Regions from separate parts of the Streptosporangium sp. NPDC051022 genome, predicted to be linked through region 3. Evidence: riboswitches for the same ligand, from Rfam matches in the RefSeq annotation. Region 3 holds a riboswitch; each other region holds the start of a gene.
The links. A riboswitch is a leader RNA that binds a small molecule or an ion and turns the genes downstream of it on or off. The one in region 3 is predicted to bind cyclic di-AMP.

Region 1 (4,932 bases), on a different contig from region 3:
GGCGCCGCCTGGGCGGTCCACCACTCGTCGGGGACGTCCACGGTCTCCACGACGACGCCGCGGGCCGACAGCAGGACGCGCAGCGAGGTCACCGCGGTCGACGGCAGGCTCAGCACGCGCTGCTGCGCGCCCAGGCCCCGCAGGGTCATCTCGGCGGGGGCCCCGCCGTCGTAGACGGTGATCCCGGGCTGTTCCCCGACCCGGGCGAGGTCGTGGGGGTCCTCCCGGCGGTGCGGGAAGTAGGCCACCGGCCCGGCGGAGCCGAGTCCGGCCAGCCAGGTGAAGTAGCGGTCACGGTGGATGAGGCCGTTGCGGACCAGTGAGGTGCCGAGGACGACGGTGCGTTCCTCGGGACCCGGCTTGCGCATGGGCTGCGAGCGGAGCCAGCCGAAGTCGTGGGTGACCAGCTCGGCCCCCCTGTCGCGTACGGCCTGCGCCAGCTCGGCGGGGACCGGCAGCGCCGTGAAGATCGACAACCGGCCCGACCTCGCCGCGGCCCGCAGCCGCAGGCCGGCGGCGGCGCCGAGGGCGGTCCGGAGGAGGCCCGGAGTGGCCCTGGCACGCAGCAGGGGCGTCCAGGGGCGCCCGGTGAGCAGTTCCAGCAGCCTGATCGTGGCCAGCCCGTCGTCGACGATCACGATCCGTCCCGGGAGGGCGGTGAGCAGGGCGGCCTGGACCTTGCCGGAGAAGGCGTCGCCGACCGCCCAGCCGGCGCCCCGGCGGGGTCTGGGCATCTCGGGCTCCGGCGTGGTCACCTCGAGGCCGGCGGGCAGGCCGAGCCGGATGACCTCACGACGGGTGACGACCAGCGGGCGAAGCTTGGCCCGGGGCACCACCCGGGCGTGGGCGCCGAGCAGCCCGGCATGGTATGCCTCCACGGCGCAGAGCATCTGCAGCGGGGACTCCACCCATGCGACGGCCGAACCCTGCTCCCGCGCGTGGTCTCGACCGTCCTCCACGCCGGGCGATGACCCGTTCACGACTGCCTCACCGTAACCGGGATGTCTTACACGCCCGGGAACTCCGGGTGAACACCCGAATACACGCACTTGCGCGGTCGACTCTCGCCGATCCACGACGGCGTGCGAGACCGTTTCGCACACCACCCCCTCCCTCGGAGGAACCCAGGTCATGCGGACCGCCGACACCATCCCCGACCTCACCGGTTCCACCACGATGGTCACCGGCGCCGACAACGGGATCGGGCCGCCGACCGTCCTGCGCCCGGCCGGAGCCGGAATCCCGACCCCGCGGGACACCGACCGCGGGTAAAGGACGATCACTTTTACCCGGCGGAGAGCCGGGTCAGCCAAAAGATCTACGTTTACCTTGGGGCGGATCATCCGGGACGACGGTAACCACCCGTCCCGTTTCTGGTTGACCGCATGAAAAGCCCTGTGTCATAGGGATTTTCGGCGTCGAATCAAAGATCGGCGCGGGCGCGGGATCGGCACGGCCCGGCTGATCGTCCCGCTCGTTTCACACCTATTCCCAAGCCATGGCAATGTGTCGGACTTGTAATCGTCTGTCCGGTTCACGTACGTTCAACGAATTCGTGGTGAGCACCTAGACCTTCGCAGGTCAGCCCATTACGAGCACATTGCCCGACCGTGTTCGCCAGGCGGATCTTCCGCCCGATGAACACGGCCGCCGAATCCAGGAGCCTCACGGGAAAGCCCGCGAGTCTCAGGGAACCGGGGAACCACTTTTTTGGGGTGAATCAGCGCGATCACGCGCCGTAGGGCACTTCCCAGCCCGAACCCGTCAGCTAACCCGGTAGGCGGCATGGAAGCGAAGCAAGGAGTTAGTCTCTTATGGCCAAGCACCGCCTTACCACCACCCCCAAGACGCACTACCTGGCCCGAATCATCCTGGGAACTTCCATCGCCCTCGCGGGCGGAATCGTCGCGGGACCCGCAGCCCTGGCGGACGCCCCGGCCCACGGCCCCATCAGCGCCCCTCCCGCGGAGAGCGCCAACACCGCCCAGAACGTCAGTGTCGTCAAGACCGCCGCCGAGGCGAAGGCCGAGAAGCAGCCCAGGGTCACCGCACAGCAGGTCCTGGACCTCGCCTCGCAGCAGATCGGCATCAGCGAGAACGCCCAGGGCGGCGGGACCAAGTTCCAGTCCTGGTACATGTCCACCGAGCGCGCCAAGGAGACCACCGCCCGCGACGGCGGCCGCATCCGGGACTACGCCAACGCCCCCTGGTGCGCGATGTTCGTCTCCTGGGTCGGCGAGCACGCCGGCATCCGTCCCACCATGGGCTGGGACGCCTACACCGTCACCCACGCCAAGTGGTTCAAGGAGAACGGCCACTGGGGCACCACTCCCAAGCCCGGCGCGGTCGTCTACTTCGACTGGCAGCGCGGCAAGGACCTCGACGGGATCGACCACGTCGGCTTCCTGAAGAAGGACAACGGCGACGGCACGATCACCACGATCGAGGGCAACACCGGCAACGGCAAGGTCGAGCAGCGCGTCCGCCCGACCTCCCAGGTCGTCGGCTACGGCTACCCGGCCTACAGCGAGTGACCACCGCTCGCCGTACCGGCTGACCCCCGCATCCGGAAAAGGGGCACGACTCATCCGAGCCGTGCCCCTTTCGGCGTTCCGGTCGCCTGTTGCGCCTCATGTTATGGGAGCGCTCCCAAAGGTTCCCATGCCCCTTTTGTCGCTTATATGCTGCTACATCCCCCGGCGCGCCACAGGATATAACGGTTGAGTTTCGGCGTATTGACGTTTCGGTTGCCCGTCGTCCACTCTTCGTGGGAGCGCTCCCAAAACATTGAGGAACCACCCCGTCGCGGGGTCGCGGTCGTCGGGGACCCGCGCCGCGGCGGCACCTCCCACCGATTCGGGCGACCACCTGAGAGGGGTCCGGAATGTTGAACAAGAGGCGGCACGGCAGGCTCGCCGCGGTCACGGTGGTGGCGGCCACCGCACTGGCCGTGGCCTCGTGCAGTTCGGGCGGTTCGGGCGAATCCGCCGCCCCCGCGCCGAGCGGCTCCGCCGCGGCCGAGCCGGTGACCGTCACCGTGCACACCTTCGGCGGCGGCGAGAACTTCGGCTACGACAAGGCCGTCGAGACGTGGAACGCCGCGCATCCGAACATCCAGGTCAAGTACCAGAACCTGACCGACCGCTTCGAGGACGTCTACCTACCCCAGCTGCTCCAGCGCCTGCAGGCGGGCAGCGGCGCCGCCGACATCATCGCCCTGGACGAGGGCGCGATGGGACTGATGAAGGCCAGGCCGCAGTTCTTCACCGACCTCGGCGAGTACGGCCTCAACGACCGCAAGGCCGACTTCCCCGCGGCCAAGTGGGACAACGGCGTCAACGCCGAGGGCAAGCTGTTCGCCCTCGGCACCGACATCGGCGGCATGACCATGTGCTACCGGACGGACCTGTTCAAGAAGGCGGGCCTGCCGACGGACCGCGAGGAGGTCGGCAAGCTCTGGCCCGACTGGAACGCCTTCATGGAGGTCGGCAAGAAGTTCCAGGCCGCCAACCCCGGCAAGGACGACCCCAGGTTCCTCGACGGCCCGAACACGCTCTACAACGTGATCCTGTCGCAGGAGGCGCCGAAGAACGGCAACGTCTCCTACTTCGACAAGAACAACCAGCTCATCATCGAGAGCAACCCGGCCGTCAAGACCGCCTTCGACACGGTCAGGAGCTTCAGCGAGGCGGGCATGACCGCCAAGCTGGGCTCCTTCACCCCGCCGTGGAACGCCGCCATCAAGAAGGGCGGGTTCGCCACGATGGGGTGCCCCGCCTGGATGCTGGGCGTGGTCTCCGGCGCGGCGGGCGACTCGGGCAAGGGCAAGTGGGACGTCGCGGCGGTGCCCGGCGGCGCGGGCAACTGGGGCGGCTCCTACCTGGCGGTGCCCAAGCAGAGCAAGCACCCCAAGGAGGCCGCCGAGGTGCTGAACTACCTCACCGGCAAGGAGGGCCACATCATGGCCTTCCAGGAGGCGGCGGCCTTCCCCAGCTCCATCCCGGCCCAGCAGGACCCGGCGGTCAGCGAGCTGAAGAACGCCTTCTTCAACGACGCGCCCACCGGCCAGATCTTCGGCGCCTCGGTCAAGGACCTGCTGCCCACCTTCCTCGGTGAGAAGCACGCCCAGGTGAAGACCTCGGTCGAGAAGGTCCTCGAGGGCATGGACCAGGGCTCGGTCCCCTACGACCAGGCCTGGACGAAGTTCCTCGAGACCGGCGTCAAGGCCGCGGGCTGACCCCCGGGCCCCACGTGCACCGGCCCGGCGGCGACCCCGCCGGGCCGGTCGCCCGCCCCCCGTCGAAAGGCTGTTCGATGACCCTCCACGCCGACACCCCGGCTCCCGCCCGGCCAGGCCCGCGCCGGCCCGCGGGAGACGGGGGACGGGGACGGAGCACGGGACGCCTCAGGGCCGGACTGTCCAGGTTCGACCTCCGGGCGACCCCCTATCTCCTCGTCTCCCCCTACTTCCTCCTCTTCACCGTCTTCGGCGTCTTCCCGCTCGGCTACACCCTCTGGGTCTCGCTGCACGACTGGGAGCTCGCCGGGGACAAGACCTTCATCGGGATCGGCAACTACGTCTCGCTGGTCACCGACGAGGCCTTCTGGAACGCGGTGCTAAACACACTCGGGATGTTCCTCATCTCGACGGTCCCGCAGCTCGTCCTGTCCCTGCTCCTGGCCAACGCGCTCAACAAGCGCCTGCGGGGCAGGCTCCTGTTCCGCGTCGGCGTGCTACTGCCGCTGATCACCTCCGTCGTCGCGGTCGCCGTCGTCTTCACCCAGCTCTACGGGCGCGACTACGGCATGATCAACTGGTTCCTCGGCCTCTTCGGGGTCGACGCGATCAACTGGCAGAACGAGAAGTGGTCCTCGTGGATCGCGATCTCCACGATGATCGACTGGCGCTGGACCGGCTACAACTCGATCATC
Region 2 (4,932 bases), on a different contig from region 3:
GAGAAAGGCGATACCGCCCTGGGAACCCCGGCGTCCTGCGGGCGTGCCGCCGCCCTCGTTCCGCACACCTTCGCGTTGCCCGTTTTGTACAGTTTTGTACCGTGTCTGCGCTTTTTTGTACCGTGCCCGCGCCTTCGTTCCGGGCCGTTCGGAAGCCGCGGCCGGTTCCCCGTCCCACGGCCGCGCCCCGTCCTGCGGTCACTCCTCGTCTTATGGTCGTTCCCCGGCGGCCGCTCCCTGTCTTATGGCCACTTCCGACGGCCGTTCCCCGTCGTGTACGGCCGCGCCCCCGCCGTACGCCGGTCTGGTGTTCCGTGGATGCGTGCCTTTCGTGCCTCCCCGTACCTTTCGATGGCTTCATGTGCCTTTTCGGCACCGCCGGGCCGTACGGGGGCGCGGTCGTGTGCTCTGCGGCCGCGCGTTTCCCGGCTAGGCGGTTTCGGGCGGACGTTCCTCTGACGCGTGGGTTTCGGCGGGGTGGGTTTCGGGTGTGCCTTCGAGGCCGGTCATCAGCCAGTTCAGCGCCTTGGCGAACAGTTCGGCCGGAACCGCGGAGGGGTCGGCGCGGCGCTGGATCACCAGCCCTTCGAAGAGACCGATGATCACGGTCGCCACCGCGGTCGCCTCGTGGGACGTGTGGTGCGCGGCCACGAGGTGGGCGACGGCCGTACGGGGGGCCCACCAGCGGTTGGCCAGCCGGCCGAGCAATTCCGGCCGTGGCAGCGCGTAGCGCAGAAACTCCATTTCGAGCGCGCTCGACACCGTGTGTTGATCGGCTAGTTCCGCCAGATATGCGCCGAATGCCGCAAAATCGGGGACGTCGTCCTTCCATTGCGGGGGGATTCCGCCGCCCACGTCAAGGGGGTGGGGGACGTGCTCGTCGAAGACCGCGCGGAACAGGTCGTCTTTTCCGGTGAAATGAGAGTAGAGGGCGCCGACCGTGTGGCCCGCCCTGGAGGCGATCTCGTCCACCGAGGCCCCGGCGAAACCTTGTTCTGCGAAGACTTCGGCTGCGGCGGCCAGCAGGCGCCTGCGGGTGCGGGCCTTGGCTTGGTCCCGACTTAACCGTAAAGGCACCGACATATCATGAGTACTTCACGTAGCGCCCGCTATGTCAACAGCGCGTGCTACCTCTATGAAGAGCAGAACTTGACGACCTTTGAACAAGCCGTTTACCGTTCCTGGCGGGCGGCATTGATTCCAGACAACTCACGCCTCGGTCACAGGTGCGGGGGGAGCGACTCCAGATGGCATATCCCGAAGTGGATTCCCGTCGCGGCGACGGCCTCCTGAGCGTGGGCGAGATCGGCCTCAGCGACGAGGATCTCGTGTTGCTGGCGGAGCTCGCCAAGGGGGTCACCGTGGATCGGGTGGGCCGTCGTCTCGACATCAGCGGCCGGACGGTCCGGCGCAGGCTCCGCGGGATCTGCGACCGCATCGGTGTGGCGACGGCGATCGAAGCCGTGGCCTGGGCCGCCCGCAGACGGCTGATCTGAGCCTGTTCCGCGGAGTCCGGGCTTTCCTGCCCCTTGGGACTCTCGGCGCGGCCAGGTGCCTCTGAGCGCCGCGACAGGCCGTTCCGCGCCGGGAGGGCCGGGACAGCCGGGAGGGCCGCGGCCCGCTTCCGCGGGCCACGACCGGAAGCGCCTCAGTCGGCGATGCGCACGCCGCCCGCGAAGGGCCGGTTGTCGATCGTGGTGACGTGGACGACGTCACCGGTCTGCGGCGCGTGGACCATCAGGCCCGCGCCGATGTAGATCCCGACGTGGTGCAGGTCGCTGTAGAAGAAGACCAGGTCTCCGGGGCGGAGCTCGTTTCTGGAGACGTGGGTTCCGGCCGTCCACTGGTCGCCCGTGTAGTGCGGCAGGCTGATGCCGACCTTCTGGTAGGCCCACATCACCAGGCCGGAGCAGTCGAAGGTGCTGGGCCCCTCCGCGCCCCACACGTACGGTCTGAGCTGCTGGGTGAGGGCCCAGCGGGCGGCCTCGGCGGCCTTGCCCTCGCCCGTGATCGGCACGTTGATCCTGACCCGGCTGCTCCGGTTGCGGGCGGCCTGCGTGCGCACCTCGCTGAACAGGTCGCCCTCGACCCTCTTCACCAGGCGCTCGATCCTGGTGCGCCTGGCCCCCAGCTGGGAGAGGAGGGTGTTGACCTCGTCGGTGCGGGCCTTGGCACCGGCCTGGGCGCGCTTGGCGGTCTCGATCGCCTCGCCGATCTGGGCGACCTCCTGGCTCTGCTGCTGCTGGAGCGCGTAGTTCGTGGTCGCCTGGTCGAGGAAGGTCTCGGGGTTGGACGACTGGGTGAAGGCGAGCGCGGAGGCCAGGCCGCCCGCCATGTAGGTGCTCTGCGCCAGCAGGGTGGCCTTGGAGCGCCGGGTCTCCAGCTCCGCCTCGCTGACGGCGAGGGTCTTCTTGGCGCTCGCGGCGGCGCGCTGCGCCTCCTTGAGCTTGATCCGCCCGCCGTTGTACTGCTCGCTGAGCGTCTCGATCTCGGTGTGCAGTTTCTCGGCCTGCTTGGCGAGCTGCTGGAGGCTGGGCTTCGGTTCGGCGGTCGCCATCAGGGGAGTGCCGAGGACCAGGGAGGCGAACACCAGCCCGACGACCGTCATCCGGCGCGATAGCCCGCGCGTCACGTGTTCTCGATGGCGGGCATGCCTGCCCGCGCGCTCTCTCCCACGGTTGCGCGTGCGCTTCACCAACAGGCTCCTCTCTCGGCCGCCTGCCGGGTTAGCTGACGGGTTCGGGCCGGAGGCAGCCCTACCGTGCGCCGGTGGCGCTTCGGATTCACCCCGGGGGACTGGAGGGTGGGTCCCCGGCTCCCCATCTGCGGGGATTCGGCGGGTTCAGCACTTTACGTTGCTGACATCGAGCACGGACATTAGTGCAATTGGAGGTTCATGCTCAACCAGAACTGCAAAGCCGGTAGAGCTTTCACAACTGAAATGTCACGGGAAGGTCACGTCATTTCAAGATCGACATATGTGTCACGCAGGCCCCGGATCTTTCGGGCCCGTTCGCGTGAGAGGTCGTCGCAGGTCTGCGTTCCACGAGGGGATCGGACCGGGTGTACGGCCGGCGCGCCCGCCCCGCGGCGGCCGGTGGGCTGCCGCGTGTCATCCGGCGGATCCGAGGGGGGAGTTAAGGACGAGCCGTAAACAGACGCTGACGAGGACGTACGCTGATCGGTCATGGAGCAGGTAGCGGAGCAGTTTCCGGCGCGGGCCGTACGTGATTCCGGGGCGGTGGAACGACGGGCCGGAGACGGCGGCGGAGAGGCCGGCGCCGAGGTCGCGGGGGAGCGGTCGCCGGGCGGTCCGGGGGCCGGGACGGCGGTGGTCACGGTGCGCCGTGCCCGCACCCCGGACGTGCGCGCCATCCGGCGGCTCGTCGACACCTACGCCGGGGCGGGGCCGCGCCTGCTGGAGAAGGCCACGGTCACCCTGTACGAGGACGTCCAGGAGTTCTGGGTGGCCGACAGGGGCGGCGTCGTCGTGGGGTGCGGAGCGCTTCACGTCCTCTGGGAGGACCTCGCCGAGATCCGGACCGTCGCCGTCGACCCCGGATGCCGGGGGCTGGGCATCGGGCACCTGATCGTCTCCTCGCTTATCGGCACCGCGGGCGATCTCGGTCTGCGCCGGGTCTTCTGTCTCACCTTCGAGGTCGATTTCTTCGCCAGGCACGGATTCAAGGAGATCCAGGGGACGCCCGTCTCGCCCGAGGTCTACGCGGAACTGCTCGCCTCGTATGACGAGGGTGTCGCCGAGTTCCTTGACCTGGAGCACGTCAAGCCGAACACCTTGGGGAACACGCGAATGCTGCTTCATCTGACACGGCGGGACGCCTGAGTTGACTGTGGTGCTGACTGATCGGAAAGGTGACTGTTGATACCTATGTCGATACCTTGTGCACCAGCATGCATGTGAGTCTGACATGTGCCACATGCACAGTCGAAGTGAGGTGACGCGGTGAGCACCGGACAGCCGCCGTATCCGCAGGATGATCCCGACCGCGCACCGTCGGGTCATCCTCAATACGGACAGAATGCGGGTCGAGCCCCTGGCGAACTCGACCCCGATGTGACAGTCGTGGGATATCGATCCGAGAACACGGGACCGGGGCAGGCCCAGCCCGGCTACGGTCAGCAGGGCTACGGCCAGCAGGCCGGTTACGGGCAGCAGGCCGACTACGGCCAGCAGGCTTCCCAGCCCGGCTACGGCCAGCAGCAGGGTTACGGCCAGCAGGGCGGTACGGGCGCGTACGGCCAGCAGGCCTCCTCCCAGCCCGGTTACGGGCAGCAGGGCGACTACGGCCAGCAGGCTTCCCAGCCCGGCTACGGCCAGCAGCAGGGTTACGGCCAGCAGCCCGGGTACGGCCAGCAGGCCGCCTCCCAGCCCGGCTACGGGCAGCAGGGCGGTACGGGCGCGTACGGCCAGCAGGGCGCCTCCCAGCCCGGTTACGGGCAGCAGGGCGACTACGGCCAGCAGGCCTCCCAGCCCGGCTACGGTCAGCAGCAGGGCTATGGCCAGCAGCCCGGGTACGGCCAGCAGGCCGCCTCCCAGCCCGGCTACGGCCAGCAGCAGGGCTACGGACAGTCGGCCGACTACGGTCAGCCGGCCGACTACGGCCAGCAGACGGCCCAGTCCGGCTACGGCCAGCAGCCCGGGTACGGCCAGCAGCCGGGCTACGGTCAGCAGCAGGGCTACGGACAGCCGGCCCCTTCCTACGGTCAGGGATACGCCCCCCAGGGCGTGGTGCCCCCCGGTCTCCCCGCCCCCCTCGCGGAGTGGTGGCAGCGTCTGGTGGCCCGGATCATCGACGGCGTCATCCTGGCGATCCCGACGGTGATCGTCTCCCTCGTGCTGACCATGATCCTGGTCACCACGCCGAGCTTCGACATCAACACGGGGAAGGTGACGGAGGGCGGCGGAATCGT
Region 3 (4,932 bases):
CCGGCCCGTCGACCTGGCGTTCGTCGACGCCGACAAGTCCAACTATCCCGTCTACTACGAGATCCTCATGTCGCGCCTGGCGCCGGGCGGCCTGATCCTCATCGACAACACCCTGTGGAAGGGGCGCGTGGCCGATCCCACCGTCGACGACGAGCACACCCGCGGGATCCGCGAGTTCAACGACCTGGTCACGGCCGACGACAGGGTGACCTCACTGATGCTCCCGATCGCCGACGGCCTGACCATGATCCGGAAACAGTGACACAGCCCGGGAAAACCCGGCCGCGAGGGGCGGGCTTTCCCGGGGGGTGAGGACTAGCAGATCTTGTGGATCCAGCCGTGGGTGTCGGGGCGGGAGCCGTACTGGATGCCGACCAGTTCCTTGTGGATCCTGGCGGTGACGGGTCCCCGGGTGCCGTCGCCCACGGTCCAGGCGCGGTCGGCGCCCTTGATCGAGCCGACGGGGGTCACGACCGCGGCGGTGCCGCAGGCGAAGACCTCGGTCAGCTCACCGGACTCGCAGCCCGCCTGCCACTCCTCGATCGACAGGCGTCCCTCCTCCGCCTTCAGGCCGAGTTCGGCGGCGAGGGTGAGGATCGAGTCGCGGGTGATGCCGGGCAGGAGCGTGCCGGTCAGGGCCGGGGTGAGCAGGCGGTCCCCGAAGACGAAGAACAGGTTCATCCCGCCCATCTCCTCGACGTAGCGGTGCTCGTTCGCGTCGAGCCAGACCACCTGGTCGCAGCCCTGCTCGACGGCCTGGCGCTGGGCGACGAAGGCCGCGGCGTAGTTGCCGCCGCACTTGGCGAAGCCGGTGCCGCCGGGGGCGGCGCGGGTGTACTCGGTGGACAGCCAGACCGAGACCGGCTTGTCCGCGCCGAAGTAGGCGGCGGCCGGCGAGGCGATCACCATGTAGCGGTAGGACCTCGACGGGTAGTTGACGCCGAGCGCGGCCTGGGTGGCGATCATGAAGGGGCGGAGATAGAGGCTGTGACCCGGGGTCGTGGGCACCCACTCACGGTCGGTCTGGACAAGGAGCTCCAGCGACTCGACGAACGTCTCCTCCGGAAGTTCCGGCATGGCCATCCGCAGCGCGGACTGGTTGAAGCGGGCGGCGTTCGCCTCCGGCCGGAAGGAGGCGATCGCGCCGTTCTCCTGACGGTAGGCCTTCAGCCCCTCGAAGAGTTCCTGGGCGTAGTGGAAGACCGCGGTCGCCGGGTCGAGGCTGAGCGGGCCGTACGGCGTGAGCCGCGCGTTGTGCCAGCCCTCCCCTTCCGTGTAGTCGATGGAGATCATGTGATCGGTGAAACTCTGACCGAACCCGGGATTCGCCAGTACCTGCTCGCGCTCGGCCGCGGTGCGAGCGTGGTCGGAGAGCTGCACGTCGAAGCTGAGCTTCTGAGCGGTGGTCATGACGGGGATCCTTCTCTTTGTGACGGACTGCACCTGAGTCCATTCTGCGATGGAGCAGGTAACGGGAAACTACTGCATCTATGCCGAAATCCGGCACTGTCGTTGGAGGGACGAACAAAAAAGACGCGTCCGGCGGCTCGGGTGAGCCGCCGGACGCGTCTGAGGTCGGGTAGGCGGCTTCTCAGCCGGCTACTCGGGCGGTGATGTCGTCGCCGATCTCGCGGGTGGTCCGGCCGGGGCCGGTCAGGCGCTCGACCAGGTCCTCGGCCACGGCCCGCTCCACCTTGGCGGACTCCTCGGCCAGGCCGAGGTGGTCCAGGAGCATGGCGACCGACAGGATCGTCGCGGTCGGGTCGGCCTTGCCCTGGCCCGCGATGTCGGGGGCGCTGCCGTGGACCGGCTCGAACATGCTGGGCGCGGTGCGGTCGGGGTTGATGTTGCCGCTGGCCGCCAGGCCGATGCCACCGGCGATGGCCGCGCCGATGTCGGTGATGATGTCGCCGAAGAGGTTGTCGGTGACGATCACGTCGAACCGCTCGGGCTGGTTGACGAAGAACATCGAGGCGGCGTCGATGTGGCTGTAGTCGGTGGTGACGTCGGGGTACTCCAGGCTGACCCGGTCGAAGGTGCGGGCCCAGAGGTCACCGGCGAAGGTGAGGACGTTGGTCTTGTGGACCAGCGTCAGCTTCTTGCGCGGCCTGCTGAGCGCCTTCTCGAAGGCGTAGCGGACGACGCGCTCGACGCCGTGGGCGGTGTTCAGCGACTCCTGGGTGGCGATCTCCTGCGAGGTGCCACGGCGCAGCACGCCACCGGCGCCCGCGTACAGGCCCTCGGTGCCCTCACGGATGACGACCATGTCGATGTCCTCGGGGCCGGACTTGCCCAGCGGGGTCTCGACGCCGGGGAAGAGCTTGACCGGACGCAGGTTGACGTAGTGGTCGAGCTCGAAACGGAGCTTGAGCAGCAGGTCGCGCTCCAGGATGCCCGGCGGGACGCTGGGGTCGCCGACCGCGCCGAGCAGGATCGCGTCGTATCCGCGCAACTCCTCCAGAACCGCCTCGGGAAGGACCTCACCGGTCTTGTGGTACCGCTTGGCACCCAGGTCGTAGGTGGTCGTCTCCACCTTCGTGCCGACGGCTTCCAGGACCTTCAGGCCCTCCGTGACGACCTCGGTTCCAATCCCGTCCCCGGGGATGACGGCCAGGCGAATGTTGCGCGAATCCATGCACGCACCTTACCGGTCCGTCTCGTGGAGCGAACACCAATCTCACCCATCGGACACATCTTCCTCTGACGAGGCATAAGAATTTTGTCCTATTTGCGATCTTTTGACCGTTTCGTTAAGGTCCTGGCCATTCGCATCGTCGCCTAATCCTCGCAGGCCACCCCCCTTTTCCGGCCTGCGCGGAGCCGGGGAACCACTTCCGGGATCCACGGGGCGTCCGGAGTCTTCACCTCCGCTTGCCGGAGCACGTCTCCTGCCGTCCCCCGCTGGATCCCTTGGGGCGAATCGGCGCTCTCGCGCGCCGTAGGGCGACCTTCACGTCCGAGCCCGACAGCTCACCCGGCCGGCCTTATGGAAGGAACGATCCTGACCGGCAAGACCTACCCCCGTGTCCTGACCCTGATCGTCACCGGCGCCACCGCGTTCGCGATCCCCACTCTCGCGATGGCCGACTCCGCGCTCGCGGCCTCCTCCCCCTCCCTCACGACAGCCGCCTTCCTCACCTCTCCCGCCCCCGGCCCCGTCGACTCCTCTCTCGCCCCCGTCATATCCCTCGCGCCCGCCGCCCTCACCGGCGCCGACGCCTCCGACGCCCCGGGGGCCGCCGAAACCCCGAAGACCACGAGGAAACCGTCCGCCCCCGCCTGGAAGAAGGCCCTGCAGTGGGCCATGTCCAAGCGCGGCACGCCGTACGTCTGGGGCGGCACCGGCAACGGAGGGTTCGACTGCTCCGGCCTGATGCTCCGCGCGTACGGCGCCGCCGGAATCCACCTGCCGCGGGTGGCCGCAGCGCAGTACTCCGCCTTCTCCAAGAAGATCGCCTGGAAGGACCTCCAGCCGGGTGACCTGGTCTTCTTCCACAACCTCGGCCATGTCGGCATGATCAGCAAGCCCGGGTACATGGTCCACGCCCCGAGCACCGGCGACGTGGTCAAGGTGGAGAAGCTGGGCGCGTGGCGCCGTGACAGCTTCGTCGGCGCCGTACGCCCCGACCCCAAGGGGGTCAAGCTCTCCATCGAACAGGCCAAGGAGGCCGCACAGGCCAAGCGGGCAGAACAGGCCGCACAAGCCGAGCGGGCCAAACAGGCCAAACAGGCTGAGCAGGCCCAGCAGGCCGTCCAGCCCGCACCGACCGCACCGACCACCCCCACCGATCAACCCGCGCCGACGACCGCCGCCCCGGCCCCGGCGCCCGCCACCGCCCCCTGACCCTCCGCCGGACGGGGCCTGTTCCGCGAATCCTCGCCTCCGGCGCAGAGCGGCGGAACGGGCCCCGGCCAGGGCGTCGGACAGGGCTCCGGCCAGAATCCGGGACGAGGCTTCCGCCGGGCGGACCGGCCGTACCGGCCAGCGAAGCGGATCAGCCGTGCCGGCCGGCGAAGATGACGTCCCAGGCCCGGCCGAGCGCGCGCGTGACGGCGCCCAGCAGCACCCCGCTGTCCCCCAGGCTGCTCGTGACCACGGTGGGACGCAGCGGACCCAGCTCGGCGATCCTGGCGGCGATGGAGTCGCCGAGAAGGTCGAGGTTACGGCCGACGCCACCGCTGAGCACCACGATCTCCGGATCGAGAACCGAGGCCACCGCGACGATCAGGTCGCCGATCCGTCGCCCCTCGGCCTCGACGACGGCCAGGGCCACGGGGTCTCCGGCCGCCGCGGCGCCGAAGACCTCCTTCGCCGTCTCCACCCGCGCCCCGGCCGCGCGTGCCGCGCGCACCACGCCGAGGGCGCCGACCGGGGTCTCGGTCGGTCCGTGCTCCAGCGCCTCCCTGCCGGGAACCGGATCCTCCCCGGTGGGCAGGTAGGAGACCTCCCCCGCGGCGCCGCGCGCCCCCGAGTACAGCTCGCCGTTGACGACGATGCCCATGCCGACACCGGTGCCGATGGACACCAGCGCGAAATGGGATCGTCCCTTGCCCTCGCCGTGCGCGTGCTCGCCCAGGGCCGCCAGGTTGATGTCGTTCTCGATGGTCACCTCGGTCCCCAGCGCCGCGCACAGGCGGTCCACCAGACCGGGGGTGCCCCAGCCGGGCAGGTTCGCGGCCAGGTGCAGCCGTCCCGTCTCGGGGTCGTACACGCCGGGACTGCCGACCACCGCGTGGGCGACGGAGGACCATCCGAGACCGGCCTCGGCCACCGCGGTCCGGGTCAGGCCCCGGACCGCGCGGACCAGCTCGTCCTCGGTACGCGCGTCGTTGCGTCCGTCCCTGCGCCCCACGAAGCGCCCCCGGAGGTCGGCCACCGCCACCCGGATCCAGTCGCGGCCGATGTCGACGCCCGCGACGTGCAGCACGGCG

Region 1: linked by a shared signal. The riboswitch ahead of AB0N02_RS10270 (CHAP domain-containing protein) and the one ahead of AB0N02_RS39965 (NlpC/P60 family protein) in region 3 are both predicted to bind cyclic di-AMP.
Region 2: linked by a shared signal. The riboswitch ahead of AB0N02_RS17540 (NlpC/P60 family protein) and the one ahead of AB0N02_RS39965 (NlpC/P60 family protein) in region 3 are both predicted to bind cyclic di-AMP.

Annotation. Positions count from the first base shown of each region.
Region 1 is NZ_JBFBCF010000004.1:228,437-233,368, forward strand. It holds gene AB0N02_RS10260 (hypothetical protein) at 1-980, opposite strand, end outside; gene AB0N02_RS10265 (hypothetical protein) at 1,132-1,272, shown strand; cyclic di-AMP (ydaO/yuaA leader) riboswitch at 1,639-1,798, shown strand; gene AB0N02_RS10270 (CHAP domain-containing protein) at 1,815-2,534, shown strand; gene AB0N02_RS10275 (ABC transporter substrate-binding protein) at 2,885-4,237, shown strand; gene AB0N02_RS10280 (sugar ABC transporter permease) at 4,315-4,932, shown strand, end outside.
Region 2 is NZ_JBFBCF010000009.1:86,779-91,710, reverse strand. It holds gene AB0N02_RS17550 (helix-turn-helix domain-containing protein) at 430-1,083, opposite strand; gene AB0N02_RS17545 (LuxR C-terminal-related transcriptional regulator) at 1,248-1,496, shown strand; gene AB0N02_RS17540 (NlpC/P60 family protein) at 1,649-2,632, opposite strand; cyclic di-AMP (ydaO/yuaA leader) riboswitch at 2,701-2,849, opposite strand; gene AB0N02_RS17535 (amino-acid N-acetyltransferase) at 3,332-3,844, shown strand; gene AB0N02_RS17530 (RDD family protein) at 4,085-4,932, shown strand, end outside.
Region 3 is NZ_JBFBCF010000038.1:26,245-31,176, reverse strand. It holds gene AB0N02_RS39980 (class I SAM-dependent methyltransferase) at 1-262, shown strand, start outside; gene AB0N02_RS39975 (branched-chain amino acid aminotransferase) at 316-1,410, opposite strand; gene AB0N02_RS39970 (3-isopropylmalate dehydrogenase) at 1,592-2,635, opposite strand; cyclic di-AMP (ydaO/yuaA leader) riboswitch at 2,781-2,999, shown strand; gene AB0N02_RS39965 (NlpC/P60 family protein) at 2,987-3,844, shown strand; gene AB0N02_RS39960 (ROK family transcriptional regulator) at 3,996-4,932, opposite strand, start outside.